3 regions of the Arthrobacter sp. 01T425 genome follow, and region 2 is predicted to be linked to each of the others. Evidence: riboswitches for the same ligand, from Rfam matches in the RefSeq annotation. Region 2 holds a riboswitch; each other region holds the start of a gene.
What was found. A riboswitch is a leader RNA that binds a small molecule or an ion and turns the genes downstream of it on or off. The one in region 2 is predicted to bind thiamine pyrophosphate.
Positions count from the first base shown of each region.

Region 1: linked by a shared signal. The riboswitch ahead of thiC (phosphomethylpyrimidine synthase ThiC) and the one ahead of AC1DNG_RS00395 (bifunctional hydroxymethylpyrimidine kinase/phosphomethylpyrimidine kinase) in region 2 are both predicted to bind thiamine pyrophosphate.
Region 3: linked by a shared signal. The riboswitch ahead of thiO (glycine oxidase ThiO) and the one ahead of AC1DNG_RS00395 (bifunctional hydroxymethylpyrimidine kinase/phosphomethylpyrimidine kinase) in region 2 are both predicted to bind thiamine pyrophosphate.

Region 1 is NZ_JBFTPY010000015.1:85,280-90,258, reverse strand. Features, by position in the region: gene AC1DNG_RS16275 (amidohydrolase family protein) at 1-556, opposite strand, end outside; gene AC1DNG_RS16270 (GNAT family N-acetyltransferase) at 560-1,060, opposite strand; TPP riboswitch at 1,137-1,244, shown strand; gene thiC (phosphomethylpyrimidine synthase ThiC) at 1,240-3,045, shown strand; gene AC1DNG_RS16260 (alpha/beta fold hydrolase) at 3,042-3,776, opposite strand; gene ffh (signal recognition particle protein) at 3,848-4,979, opposite strand, start outside.
Region 2 is NZ_JBFTPY010000001.1:75,254-80,232, forward strand. Features, by position in the region: gene AC1DNG_RS00390 (Rne/Rng family ribonuclease) at 1-1,239, shown strand, start outside; TPP riboswitch at 1,388-1,485, shown strand; gene AC1DNG_RS00395 (bifunctional hydroxymethylpyrimidine kinase/phosphomethylpyrimidine kinase) at 1,555-3,102, shown strand; gene rplU (50S ribosomal protein L21) at 3,505-3,813, shown strand; gene rpmA (50S ribosomal protein L27) at 3,875-4,138, shown strand; gene obgE (GTPase ObgE) at 4,256-4,979, shown strand, end outside.
Region 3 is NZ_JBFTPY010000014.1:504-5,482, reverse strand. Features, by position in the region: gene AC1DNG_RS15415 (RNB domain-containing ribonuclease) at 1-970, opposite strand, end outside; gene AC1DNG_RS15410 (ferritin-like fold-containing protein) at 1,012-1,683, shown strand; gene thiE (thiamine phosphate synthase) at 1,719-2,417, opposite strand; TPP riboswitch at 2,444-2,564, shown strand; gene thiO (glycine oxidase ThiO) at 2,558-3,868, shown strand; gene thiS (sulfur carrier protein ThiS) at 3,865-4,101, shown strand; gene AC1DNG_RS15390 (thiazole synthase) at 4,107-4,931, shown strand.

The sequences.
Region 1 (4,979 bases), on a different contig from region 2:
CGGTGACGCGGGCCCCCTCATCGTGGGCGGCCTGGACGGCGTCCTTGACCGTCCGGGCGGGAAAACTGGCGGCGAGATCGCCGGCGTCGCGGTCGATCCAGTCCCCCACGAGCTTGACCCAGCCGTCGCCCGCGCGGGCCTGCTTGCGCACGGCCTCGACGAGATCCTCCGGTTCGACCTCGACGGCCAGGCCAGGCAGGTACCGCCGGGTCCTGGCGAGGTGCCTGCCGGAGCGGATGATCCGGGGCAGGTCCGCGCGTTGCTGGAGCCAGCGTGTGTTGTGGACGGCGCCGGCGTCGCGGACCAGGAGCGTCCCGGCGTTGCGGTCCGCCAGGGCCTGGGATTCCGCGGTGTCCTCGGTAACGTCCCCGCCCGGGCCGAGGCCGATGTGGCAGTGCGCGTCCACGAGGCCGGGCATGACCCAGCCGTCGAGTACGAGGTCAGGCGCGGCGGCCGGACGGTGGAAGGTTAGCAGGCCGCCCACCGACCAGAGCCCGCGGCGTTCCTGGTCCGCCGCGGTGAGGATAGGCCCGCTGAACTCGATGATGCCGGTCATGACCTAAAGCCTAATCCGCATGACGATCCGCCGGCCAAGACGGTCCAGCCCCAGCTGCGCTTCGTGGATCCGCAGGGCGCCCAACGCCTGTCCTGGCTGGGCGAGTTCCTCGAAACCCCAGCTCGCATAAAACGGCGCATTGAACGGGACGCCTGCGAAGGTGCAAAGCGTCATCGATAAATAGCCACGGCTCCGGGCCGCATCAAGGGCCGCCTCCACCAGGGACCGTCCTATCCCCCGCCCGGCGGAGTCCGGCTGCACGGAGAGTTGTTCCAGATGGGCCTGGCCGCCGACCTCGTCAACGCGGGCAAACCCTACGGGCGGGTTTCCGGCGACAAGTATGAAGAGCGGCTCAACCGGCGTCGTCAACTCCGGAGCCGGGAGCGTCTGGTTCCCCAGCTCCGCTTCGAGGATGCGGTCTGCTGAGGCCTCGAGAACCGGCAGCGCCGGGAGGTCTTCCGGCGTCGCCATCCGGATGCGGGGCACGGCCCTGGGCAGAGTCACAATGCCACGCTAACACCGCGGCCCGACCGCACTCCGTCACACTCGAGGGCCGGCCGGAGGTGCGTGGTAGTTTCGTCTACGACCACACGGGTGCCCCTGCAGGGGCTGAGATCGGGCTGACGCAGCCTGCGACCGTTGAACCTGTCCGGGTAATGCCGGCGAAGGAAGTGAGCTTTTCCGTGAACACCCAAGTGACACAGCACAGCCCTGTCCAAATTCAGTCCGCAGCCGCCACGCAGTCGCTGAAGTCCCACTCGCTGGCCTTCAGCACGGACCAGGAGCATGGCATCCGCGTGCCGGTGACCGAGATCGCCCTGGAACCCTCCCCGGGCGGCGTCCGGAACCCGCCGTTCCGGGTGTACCGCACTGCCGGCCCGGGCAGCGATCCGGTCCGCGGGCTGGAACCGTTCCGCACCCCCTGGATTGAGGCCAGGGCGGACACCGAACCCTACGCCGGCCGCGAACGGGAGCTGCTCGACGACGGCAAATCGGCGGTGCGCCGCGGTGCTGCGTCGGCCGAGTGGCGGGGCGGCCGGCCGGTGCCGCGCCGGGCCGTTGAGGGCAGGACCGTCACGCAGATGCGCTACGCCCGGGACGGTGTCATCACCCAGGAAATGCGGTTCGTCGCGCTGCGCGAGAACTGCGATGTGGAGCTGGTGCGCAGCGAGGTGGCCGCGGGCCGCGCGATCATTCCCAACAACGTCAACCACCCCGAATCCGAGCCGATGATCATCGGCAAGTCGTTCCTGGTGAAAATCAACGCCAATATCGGCAACTCCGCCGTGACCAGCTCCATCGCCGAGGAGGTCGACAAACTCCAGTGGGCCACGCAGTGGGGCGCGGACACCGTCATGGACCTCTCCACCGGGGACGACATCCACACCACGCGCGAGTGGATCATCCGTAACTCCCCCGTCCCCATCGGAACGGTCCCGATCTACCAGGCGCTGGAGAAGGTCAACGGTGAGGCGAACGCCCTGACCTGGGAGATCTTCCGGGACACCGTGATCGAACAGTGCGAGCAGGGCGTGGACTACATGACCATCCACGCCGGCGTGCTGCTGCGGTATGTGCCGCTGACGGCCAACCGGGTCACCGGCATCGTGTCCCGCGGCGGTTCCATCATGGCCGGCTGGTGCCTGGCGCACCACCGGGAGAACTTCCTGTACACCCACTTCGATGAGTTGTGCGAGATCTTCGCCCGCTACGACGTCGCGTTCTCCCTGGGCGACGGGCTGCGGCCGGGCGCGACGGCGGATGCCAACGACGCGGCACAGTTCGCCGAACTGGACACCCTGGCCGAGCTCACGCAGCGGGCCTGGGACTTCGACGTGCAAGTCATGGTGGAGGGCCCCGGGCATGTGCCCTTCCACCTCGTCCGGGAAAACGTGGAGCGCCAGCAGGAACTCTGCAAGGGCGCCCCGTTTTACACACTCGGGCCGCTCGTCACGGACATCGCACCGGGCTATGACCACATCACCTCGGCGATCGGCGCCACCGAGATCGCCCGCTACGGCACTGCCATGCTCTGCTACGTCACGCCCAAGGAACACCTCGGGCTGCCGAACAAGGACGATGTGAAGACGGGGGTGATCACTTACAAGATCGCCGCCCATGCCGCGGACCTCGCCAAGGGCCACCCCGGCGCGCACGAACGCGACGATGCCCTGTCCAAGGCAAGGTTCGAGTTCCGCTGGCGGGACCAGTTCGCGCTGTCCCTGGACCCGGTCACGGCCGAGGCCTACCATGATGAGACGCTTCCCGCGGAGCCGGCCAAGACAGCCCACTTCTGCTCGATGTGCGGTCCGAAGTTCTGCTCCATGCGGATCAGCCAGGACATCCGGGACGAATACGGATCAGCAGATTCGCAGGCGGCCCTAGCGCAGATGACGGCCGGAATGCGGGCGAAGAGCAACGAGTTCCTCGCCTCGGGCGGCAAGGTCTACCTGCCGCAGCCCTCAGTGGGAGGACCCGCAGCTTCCTAGGACGCCCGGGCGTGCTGGTGCCGGCTGACCTCGGCGATGTAGGAGCGGATGGCCCGGTCCCCTTCGGCTGAATCCTGGGGCCGGTGCCCTCCCGGCGCCGTGCGGTGCAGGGCGCCTGTCTCGCGCAGGTAGCCGGCGATTTCCTCATACAGCGGTTCCCAGCCGCCGGTCAGGACCAGGGTCGGCACGCCCGGCACGATCTGCAGCGGGGCTTCCCACGGCGGCGCCTGCAGGCGGAGCCGGCGCGCAGCCCGGAGGGCCTCCGGCGTCGTGGCCCCGGGGGCATCCGCCGCGAACGCGCGGCGGATGAACTCCCGCTGGAAGTCGTCGTCGCTGAGGTTGTGGCGGACGTCGAAGAGCGGCTGCATCAGGGCCCGGTGCGCGGCGGTGGCCGGGAGCTCCGCGGTCAGGGACAGGCAGGCCGGTTCCACCAGGGTCAGCGACTGGACGAGGTCGGGCCGTTCGACGGCGGCCATCATCGCAGCGATCGCGCCCTGCGAATGGGCCACGACATGGCCGCCGGCCTCGCCGCGGCCGTCGTCTGCCAGCGAGGCGAGCACGATGGCGGCGTCGGCGGCGAAGCTGGATTCGAGCGGTTCCGCGACGGCGTCAAACCCGTGCCGCCGCAGGAACAGGGCGTCGTAGTCCAGCGCCATTCCGTGCTGTTTTGGCCACGCGGCGGCGCCGAAGCTGCCGTCCCCGTGGACGAAGACTACGCGCTGCTTGAACATTGTCTAACCCTATGGCACTTCAGTGCTGATGCTGCCGGCGACACAGTGCCGGCGGCCGTCAGCACTTGCGGCTACTTGCTGCCGCCGAGGAACTTGTCGAAACCCTTCGGCAGGTTCAGCTGGGACGGATCGAAGTCGCCGCCCTGCTGGCCGAACGACGCGCCGGTGGGCAGCGCCTTGGGGCCGGCGGCACGCCGGGCCTCGGCGTCGCGCAGTTCCTGCGCCGCCTTGGCCGGGTTGCCGGAGCGGGCCTTCTTCTTGGGCGCGGACTTGGCTCCCTTGCGGGCTCCGCCCCCGCCGCCCATGCCGGGCATCCCCGGCATGCCGGGCATCCCGCCGCCGGCGGCCATCTTCTTCATCATCTTCTGGGCCTGGGCAAACCGTTCCAGCAGTCCGTTGACCTCGGAGACGTGCACGCCGGAACCACGGGCAATACGGGCCCGGCGGGAGCCGTTGATGATCTTCGGAGCCACGCGCTCGTGCGGGGTCATCGAGCGGACAATGGCCTCGACGCGGTCGATCTCGCGCTCGTCGAACTGCTCCAGCTGCTGGCGGATGTTCTGCGCACCCGGCATCATCATGAGCATCTTCTTCATGGAGCCCATGTTGCGGATCTGCTGCATCTGGGCGAGGAAGTCATCGAGGGTGAAGTCTTCCTGGTCGGCGAACTTCTTCGCCATCCGGGCGGCTTCATCCTTGTCCCAGGACTTCTCGGCCTGCTCGATCAGGGTGAGGACGTCACCCATGTCGAGGATGCGCGAGGCCATGCGGTCCGGGTGGAAGAGCTCGAAGTCGTCCACGCCTTCGCCGGTGGAGGCGAACATGACCGGCTTGCCGGTCACCGACGCGACGGAGAGCGCGGCGCCGCCGCGGGCGTCGCCGTCGAGCTTGGAGAGCACGATGCCGGTGAAGTTGACGCCCTCGTCAAAGGCCAGGGCAGTGTTGACGGCGTCCTGGCCGATCATGGAGTCGATCACGAACAGGACTTCGTTCGGGACGATCGCGCGGCGGATCTGGCGCGCCTGCTCCATCATCTCGGCGTCGACGCCGAGACGGCCGGCGGTGTCCACGATCACGACGTCGTGCAGGGTGCGCTTGGCTTCCTCGACGCCGTCACGGGCGACGGCGACGGGGTCTCCGGCAGGGTGGTCCAGTTCGGTGGACGTGGCGCCCGGGTGCGGGGCGAACACGGGTACGCCGGCG
Region 2 (4,979 bases):
TTCCTGCCCTCGGGCGGTTCGCTCGTGATCGACCGCACCGAAGCCATGACCGTGGTGGACGTCAACACCGGCAAATTCACCGGCTCCGGCGGCAACCTCGAGGAAACCGTCACCAAGAACAACCTGGAAGCGGCCGAGGAAGTCGTCCGGCAGCTGCGCCTGCGCGATATTGGCGGCATCATCGTGATCGACTTCATCGACATGGTGCTCGAATCCAACCGCGACCTCGTGCTGCGCCGCATGGTGGAGTGCCTGGGCCGGGACCGCACCAAGCACCAGGTGGCCGAGGTGACCTCGCTGGGCCTCGTGCAGATGACCCGCAAGCGGATGGGCACCGGGCTGCTGGAAGTCTTCGGCGAACAGTGCGAAACATGTGCGGGCCGCGGCATCGTCACCCACGACGAGCCGGTGGAGCACCGCCGCGCCAACACGGTCGCCGCGGAGCACTATGTGCCGCGCACCGAGGCGCAGCCTGCTGCCCGCCCGGAACGCAAGAGCCGTCGCCGCGGCCGGGGAGGCCAGGGCGGAGAGACCGCGCCGACCGCACCCGCGCCCGTCCACGCCGAACCCACCGAGGCCGAACGCCACGCCAAGGCCGAGGCCACCCGTGCCGCGCTGGCCAACATCGCTGCCGCGGCGCACGCCGCGCACCTGCACGACGGGGAGGCAGCCGCAGCCAGCGACGCCGGGGCCCGCCAGGCCGCCGTCGACGCCGTCACGCAGCTCGCAGCCGCCGACGAGGCAGCCGGCCGCCCCGCAACGGTGCTGACGTTTGGCGGCGAGCAGGTGGCCCTGCCCTTCGTCGAGCACGCGGAGGACGCGCCGTCACCGGCCCTGACCCTGGACCTGCTGACCGAGGCCTTCGCAAACCTGGGCGAAGCCGAGGCCGGCAAGCCGGACCAGGCCGCCGGCCTGGCGGCCGGTCAGGCAGCAGCTGTTGCCGCACCGGAAGCCACGGCGCCCGAGGCGCCGTCGGCCGTCCGCGCTGCGGAGGCGCCGTCGTCACGCACAGCTGACACCACGACGCTGCGCGGCCGCCGCGGGCGCCGCAACCGGAGTGCCAGCCGCGCCCAGGGCGCAGCCAACGAAACCTCCGTGGAGCACCGCGAGGCAACCCGGCCGGCCGCGGCCGGATCCGTCCACGAGGCCAAGGCTCCCGCCGCGGCCGGGCCTGCGTCCATCCCGGCCGGCAACGAGCCGATCATCCTCGGCGTCGGCGTGCCGGCGTCGGAGCTGTAGTCCTCCGCGACTGACCACGTCCCCGTCCGGTCATTATTTCGACTGGTCGGGCCGCGGGTCCGGGTCAGGGCAGACGTAACATACGTCCGCCCGGGCCCGGGCCCGCTCGTGCGTTAACGGGTCCTCCGGGTGGCAAGGGCTAGGCTGGAACACTGACACGGGGTGCCGGGCATCGGGCCGGCTGAGATCCAGACCCGTTGAACCTGTCCGGTTAGCACCGGCGAAGGGATGTCTTCCTTGTCCGCGAAATCGAATCCGTCCGAGTTCCTCCCGCCCAATTTTCTGCACAACGAGTCTCTGCCGGCCCCGCCGCGCATTCCCCGCGTGCTGGCCATCGCCGGCTCCGATCCCTCCGGCGGGGCCGGAATCCAGGCCGACCTGAAGAGCATCGCGGCGAACGGAGGCTACGGCATGGCCGCCATCACCGCCCTGACAGCGCAGAACACGCAGGGCGTGCGCGCCGTCCACGTCCCCCCGGCGTCGTTCCTCACGGCGCAGCTGGACGCCATCAGCGACGACATCGGCATCGACGCCGTCAAGATCGGCATGCTCGGTGACGCCGCCGTGATCGACGCCGTCCGCGGCTGGCTGGAAAAGGTGCGCCCCGCCGTCATGGTCCTGGACCCGGTGATGGTCGCCACCAGCGGTGACCGGCTCCTGCAGGAATCGGCCGAGGCCGCCCTGCAGGCCCTCCTGCCGCTGGCGGACCTCATCACGCCCAACCTCGCCGAACTCGCCATCCTGCTCAAGGAACCCGTCGCTGCCGAGTGGTCCGAGGCCCTGGCGCAGGGCAAGCGGCTGGCCGCCCTGACCGGCACCACCGTCCTGGTTAAGGGCGGACACCTCCAGGGCGCCGGGCCGGGGGACGGGCATGCCCACGACGCCGATGCCCACGACGCCGCCGGCCACGGCGCCGGCACCGGCTGCCCGGATGCGCTGGTCAACACCGGCGGCCTGCTCGGCCAGGAAACGGTGGTGGTGCCGGGGGAGCGGATCGCGACGCGCAACAGCCACGGCACCGGCTGCTCCCTGTCCTCGGCCATGGCCACTGTGCAGGCCAGGGTGGGGGACTGGGAAGCGACGCTGCGGGAAGTCAAGCCGTGGCTGCTGGGCGCGCTCCGCGGAGCCTCGGCCCTGGACGTCGGCTCCGGCACCGGCCCGGTCCACCACTTCCACCACCTGCAGCACCTCCAGGCCGGGCAGGGTCCGGCGGCGGGGGAGTTCGCCGCAGCCCTGCGCGCAGGAGCCGCGGGCGATCTTGAGGCGATCTACGCCCTGGACTTCGTCCGCGGACTGGCCGACGGCACCTTGCCCGAGCACGAGTTCGCGTACTACCTCGCCCAGGACGCCATCTACCTCAACGGCTACTCCCGGGTCCTGGCCCGGGCCGCGGCGATTGCCCCCACCGAGGCCGAGCAGCTGTTCTGGGCCCGTTCGGCGCAGACCTGCCTGGAGGTCGAATCCGAGCTGCACCGTTCCTGGCTCAGCACGCGCCTCACGGCCTCCACCCTGGGCCCGGTCACGAAAGCGTATGTGGACCACCTGCTGGCCGCCTCTGTCTCCGGCAGCTATGGCGTCCTCGTGGCGGCGGCGCTGCCCTGCTTCTGGCTCTACGCCGAGGTCGGTTCCACGCTGCACCGGGAGTTCCTGGCCGGCGGCGCCCCCGGGGAGCACCCATACGCCGGCTGGCTGCGGACCTACGCCGACGAGGACTTCGCCGCCGCGACCCGGCAGGCCATCGCGTACACGGACACGGCGGCCGGGCGGGCATCGGAGAGCGAGCGGCAGGCCATGGCCCTGGCTTTCCGGCAGTCATCGCGCTACGAAGTGGACTTCTTCGACGCGCCGCGGCTGTACGCCTGACGCGAGCTGGTCCGGACTACCGGTACGATGGTGGGGCACGGTTCCGGAAGTCGTTGCGGCAACACAGCTCAAGATGGTCAAGATCCCGGCCAAGAACATTGGCAGGGACTTTGCATCAAGATGTTGTGGCGCCTATCACGGACTACCCGCCGGAACCAGCCTCATTTGCGGCCGAAGGCAAAATTAGCGTATTCTAGATCTTCGGTGCTTACGCCAACACTTGGGTTATGACCCTGAGAACGGTCCGCTTGGAATTTCAAATGGATTTGTTCCGGGGATAGCTCATGGGTTCCCCCGAGGAATCCACCGGCGTTGAGGCACAGCGTGAGCCGGTCCAAAGAATTTGGCCCCTGGTTCCGCACGCAAATCTAGTAATAAACGTCGAGAGAAGTGAGTTCCCCAGTGGTGTACGCGATTGTCCGCGCAGGCGGCCGCCAAGAGAAGGTTTCCATTGGAGACTTCGTTACCCTGAACCGCGTCCCCGGTGGAGCCGGCAGCACCTTTGAGTTGCCCGCACTGCTCCTGGTGGACGGTGACAAAGTCACGTCTGCTGCTGCGGACCTGGCCAAGGTAACGGTTACGGCTGAGATCCTCGAAGACCTCCGTGGTCCGAAGATCGTCATCCAGAAGTTCAAGAACAAGACCGGTTACAAGAAGCGTCAGGGCCACCGTCAGGAACTGACCAAGGTCAAGATCACCGGTATCAAGTAACTCTTCGTTACTGTTCAGGTTCCAGCAGATTCCCCAGAATTTTTGAAGGCAGGCATTTCAAATGGCACATAAAAAAGGCGCGAGTTCCACTCGCAACGGTCGTGACTCCAACGCCCAGTACCTCGGCGTCAAGCGCTTCGGTGGCCAGGTAGTTTCCGCAGGCGAGATCATCGTCCGCCAGCGCGGCACTCACTTCCACCCGGGCGCCGGCGTAGGCCGCGGCGGGGACGACACCCTGTTCGCCCTGACCCCCGGTGCTGTCGAGTTCGGCACCCGCCGTGGTCGCCGCGTTGTGAACATCGTGGCTGCTGCAGCTGCAGAGTAACAATAAGTTCTAAATCGGTGGGGCGGGCCATTAGGTCCGCTCCACCGGTGTTTTAACCGCATTACAATCATCTTGGGCCTCTTTGGGGGTCCGGGGAACAGCACTGAGGAGATCCACGTGGCGAGCTTTGTAGACCGGGTAGTACTGCACGTATCCGGCGGTACCGGCGGCCACGGCTGTGTCTCCGTCCACCGCGAGAAGTTCAAGCCCCTCGGCGGTCCCGACGGCGGCAACGGCGGCAACGGCGGCGACGTCATCCTGCGCGTTGACCCCCAGACCACCACCCTGCTCGACTACCACCACGCGCCCCACCGGCACGCCACCAACGGCGGCCCTGGCATGGGCGACTGGCGCGGCGGCAAAAACGGCGAAACCCTGATCCTTCCGGTGCCGGTGGGCACCGTGGTGAAGTCCAAGTCCGGCGAAGTCATCGCCGACCTCGTGGCCGAAGGCGACGAATACATCGCCGCCGCCGGCGGGATTGGCGGCCTCGGCAACGCCTCGCTGTCCTCCCAGAAGCGCCGCGCGCCCGGCTTCGCGCTGCTCGGCATCGAAGGCGAATCCAGCGACGTCGTCCTGGAACTGAAGTCCATCGCCGACATCGCCCTCGTCGGCTTCCCCTCCGCCGGCAAGTCCAGCTTGATCGCCGCAATGTCCGCCGCCCGGCCCAAGATCGCGGACTATCCCTTCACCACCCTCATCCCCAACCTGGGTGTCGTCCAGGCCGGTGAAGTCCGCTTCACCATTGCCGACGTCCCCGGCCTGATCGAGGGTGCCAGCGAGGGGAAGGGCCTGGGCCACCACTTCCTACGCCACGTCGAGCGGTGCGCCGCCCTGGTGC
Region 3 (4,979 bases), on a different contig from region 2:
CACCGCGGAAGAGCATCCCGGCCGAATGCACAATGGCCAGCTGCCGGGGGTCCGTCGGGTCAAGGGTCCGCAGGTACTCGCCGTAGCGCATTTCCCCGTCCCAGGGCTTGCCGAGGGCGTGGGTCTGCCGGTGGAAGTGGCGCAGTGATGCCTCGTCCGGGGCGGGCATGGTGCGCAGGATGCCGACTTTGCCCTGGAGCATGAGCGCCGCGGCGGCCATCCCGGTCATGAGTGAAATCTGGGCGTTCCAGTCCTCCACCGGCAGCGGCGGGGCCGCTACGATCCGGTAGCCGCCGTCGGGCAGTTGCTGGATCTCCTGTTCCGGCATGTTCAGGCTCGCGCCGCCGCGCAGTCGTTCCAGTTCCACCCGTTTGAGGCCTACTTCTTTCAGCAGCTGCAGCACGGGCGCCGCGGTGCCGGCGTCGAGCTCGGCCTGGACGCCTTTGTAGTTGAGCTTCGCGCGGCTGCGGACCTGTGCCCGGCGCACGAGGACCGAGGCGACCTCTGCCGCGGCGTCGAGCTCGAACTCCCAGACGAACGCCGCGCACAGCTGCCCGGCGAGCAGGCTGCCGGCGGCCTCGCTGATAATCTCCGGATGCAGCGGAATCCTGCCGTCCGGGGTGTAGAAGGTCTGGCCGCGGCGCCGGGTCTCGGCGTCCAGCGCCCCGCCCGGGGCGACAAAGGAGGGGACGTCGGCGATGGCGTAGAAGACCTTGTAGCCGCCGTTGCTCCGTTCGATAAACAGGGCCTGGTCCAGGTCGGTGGACGATGCCGGATCGATAGTCACGAACTCGACGTGCGTGAGGTCAAGGTCCGGGAGCTTGTGCTCGGCCACCGCCGCCTCCGCGTCGCGCAGCACACCCTCGGGGAACGGGCCGGGCAGTTCCAGCGTGGTGCGCAACGCCTTGAGTGCCCCGGCAAGCTGGTTCTGCTGCTCGTGGACACTGGGGGTCAGGCGATGATGTGACACGAAAATCAGGGTAGCCCGATTTCCGCTATTAGTCTTGGAAGATGAGCGCAACTGCGGACGATCCTGCCCTCTACAACAGCTTCCTTGCCGACCTGCTGGGAGTCTTGGCGTACGGCGAGCTTTCCGCCTTCGAGCGGCTGTCCTCGAGTGCCCGGTATTCGCCCACGCTGCATGACCGTGCGTTGCTGGGCAGGATGGCGGTGGTCGAGTTCCAGCATTACGAACTCGTCCGAATCCGGCTCGAACACATGGGCCTGGATACGGAGGCCGCCATGCTGCCGTTCCAGCCCTCGGTGGACCACTTCCACGAACGCACGCGCCCGTCGGACTGGTACGAGGCCCTCATGAAGGCCTACGTGATCGACACGGTCGCCGCGGACTTTTACGGCGTCGTGGGCCGGTACGTCGACGCCGCGACCCGTGAGTTGATCGGGCAGGTCCGCTCCACCGGTGAGTCCACGGCCGTGCTGCAGGCGCGCATCAAGGCGGCCCTGGCCGATGACCCCCGGCTGGCGTCGCGCCTGGCGTTGTGGGCCAGGCGTCTGCTGGGGGAAGTACTGAACCACGCCCAGCGTGTCAGCGCTGAGCACGCGTTCCTCGGCGGACTGTCGGGGCTGGACGACGCCGGCGCCCGGGCGCTGGTCAACGGCCTGGCGGCCGAACTCGCAGCGAACCACGCGCGCCGGATGACGGAGCTGGGTCTCGCCGGATAGTTTCAGTGCCGGCCGGCATTACGGGTGGGACCTGCTTAGGATGCGGCGGCGTCCAGCGCCGCCAGCAAGGCTCCGGCGGCGTGGGCCGGATCAGTGGCGTCGGTGATCGCCCGGACCACGACGATCCGCCGGGCACCGGCATCGACTACCTGCTCCACGTTACTGAGGTCGATCCCGCCGATCGCGAACCACGGCAGCACGCTTTCGTTGACCCTGCCGGTTCCCTCCGCGTCCGCCCCGCCGATCGCCTGGGCGGCGTAGCGCACCAGATCGAGGCCGACGGCGGCGCGCCCGGGCTTGGTGGGCGTCGCCCACACGGGGCCCACACAGAAATAATCGAGCCCTTTGCGGCCTGGCGCGGCAGCGATGGCGGCGTCCACCTGCTTCGGGCTGTGGGTGGACAGACCGATCACGGCATCCTTGCCGAGAAAGCCGCGGGCGGCGTCGAGCGAAATGTCCTTCTGGCCGACATGGAACACCGGAGCCCCGGACAGGGAGGCGATGTCCGCCCGGTCATTGACGGCCCACAGCCGCCCGTGGCGCTGCGCTGCGGTGTGCAGGACCTCCAGCAGTTCCAGCTCCTCGGAGGCCTCGAGCGACTTGTCGCGCAACTGGATGATGTCCACGCCGCCGGCGAAGGCGGCATCCACGAAGTCCTCGAAGTCGCCGCGGTCCCTGCGGGCGTCGGTGCAGAGATAGAGGCGGGCGGTGGTGTGGAGAGGGTCCTGGCTCATGGGACCAGCCTAGTTCCTCTAAACTGGGCGCATACCGCGGGAGCCCGCAGCAGCCATGTCGCCGCTGCCCGGCTGAGAGGGCGTCAGAGCCGACCGCTTGACCTGATCCGGCTAGTACCGGCGTAGGGAAGGAATTTTTCATGGGCACACGAGCAGGCCGTGCGGCCGGAGCCGCAAATGACGCCGACGCCCAGGTTTGTGACACGGGGCCCGGTACCGCAGAGGGAATCATCGCGGGGGATACGACTGCCGACGTGGCCGTGATCGGCGGCGGGGTGATCGGCCATGGCATCGCGTTCGAGGCCATCCGCTCGGGCCGATCCGTGGTCCTGATCGATGATGCTCCCGGCAGCGGAGCCAGCTGGGCCGCGGCCGGCATGCTGGCCCCCGTGAGTGAACTGCACTACCAGGAGGAACAGCTCCTGGAACTGATGCTTGAGGCCTCCCGGTTGTGGCCAGGATTCGCTGCGGCTCTCGACGCCGTTGCCGCCGGCGCGGATTCCCCGGCGGGTACCGGCTACTTAACGACGCCGACCCTGGCGGTGGGGGCCGACGCGGCGGACCGGCGCGCGCTCGCGGACTTGAGGGAAGTCCAGAAGGCATGCGGCCTGGCCGTGGAGCCACTGACAGTGCGCGAGGCGCGCACCCGGGAGCCCCTGCTGAGTCCCGGCATCTCGTGTGCCTTCGACATCCCGGCCGACCACCAGGTGGACCCCCGCCTGCTGATCACCCGGCTCGCCGGCGTGCTCGGTGCGGAAGGCGGCAGCTTCGTCCGGCGGCGCGCGGCAGGCCTGCTGTGGCAGGACGGACAGGTGGCAGGTGTGCGGTTGGCTGGCGGCGGTACCGTACGGGCTGCCGAGACCGTGGTCGCCAACGGGCTCGGCGCCGCCGCGCTCGAGGAGCTTCCGGCCGGGCTGGCGCTGCCGCTGCGGCCCGTCTACGGCGACATCCTCCGGCTCCGCGTGCCTCCGCATCTGCAGCCGCTGCTCACGGCCACCGTGCGGGGCATGGTGCGCGGCATCCCGGTGTACATCGTCCCCCGCCAGGACGGCACCGTGGTGATCGGGGCCACCCAGCGGGAGGATGGACCGTCGGATCCGCACGCGGTTTCCGCCGGCGGCATTTACCAGCTGCTGCGGGATGCCCAGCAGCTGGTGCCTGCGGTCGCCGAGCTGGAGCTTTTGGAAGCCACGGCGCGGGCGCGGCCCGGAACCCCGGACAATGCCCCGCTGCTGGGGCGGATCGCACAAGCGGACGGCGGCGACGTCCCGGGACTCATCATCGCCACAGGATTCTTCCGGCACGGCGTCCTGCTGACCCCCGCCGCTGCCGCCGTGTGCCGGCAACTCATGGATTTCACGCCGGACCCGCGCTGGGCCGGGTTCCGCCCCGACCGTTTTTCCCGCATCCCGGTTACGTCCGGGGACAGCCCTAAGAAGGAAGCAGCATGAACATCCGACTTAACGGAACGGATCAGAGCGTCGCCGACGGCGCCTCCGTCTCCGCACTCGTCAGCCAGCTCACTGGCCGGAGCATCGGCCCCGACGGCCGCGCCGCCGACGGGCGGAAGCTCGGTGTCGCCGTCGCCCGCAACGCCGAAGTGGTGCCGCGCAGCCAGTGGCACGCCACGGCGCTCGCCGACGGCGACGACGTCGAACTTGTCACGGCAGTCCAAGGAGGATGACCAGCATGAACGAGACGACGTTCGCAGGAACACAGGCCGTCCCCATGACCGGTGCGGTGGCCGATCCGTTCGTGGTCGACGGCGTAAGGCTCGGCTCCCGCCTCATCATGGGAACCGGCGGTGCGCCGAGCCTGGACGGGCTCGGGGCGGCGCTGGTGGCGTCCGGGACGGAGCTGACCACGGTGGCGATACGCCGCTATTCGCCGGCGGAGACGGGCTCGCTGTTCCAGCTGCTCGAGGACCATCGGATCCGGGTACTGCCCAACACGGCAGGCTGCTTCACCGCCAAGGACGCCGTCCTCACCGCCGAGCTGGCGCGGGAGGCCCTGGAAACGGACTGGGTCAAGCTCGAAGTCATTGCCGACGAGCACACACTGCTGCCGGACGCCGTCGAACTCGTGGACGCAACCGAACAGCTCGTGGCCCGAGGCTTCAAGGTCTTCGCCTACACGAACGACGACCCCGTGCTTGCCCTCCGGCTCGAAAACCTCGGCGCGACGGCCGTGATGCCGTTGGGCGCCCCGATCGGCACCGGACTGGGCATCCTGAACCCGCACAACATCGAGCTGATCGTCTCGCGCGCGTCCGTGCCCGTGGTGCTGGATGCCGGGATCGGCACGGCCTCGGACGCTGCCCTGGCGATGGAACTCGGCTGCGACGCCGTGCTGTTGGCTACGGCGGTGACCCGTGCGCAGAATCCGGTGCTCATGGGCGAGGCCTTCAAACATGCCGTCATCGCCGGCAGGCTGGCGAAAGCGGCCGGCAGGATCCCGCGGCGGGAACACGCACTGGCGTCCTCGGCAATGGAAGGCCGGGCCGAGTTCCTCTAACGCCGTTCCTCTGAAGCCCCCCGGGATCGGGCCGGCTGGCCCGGTTCC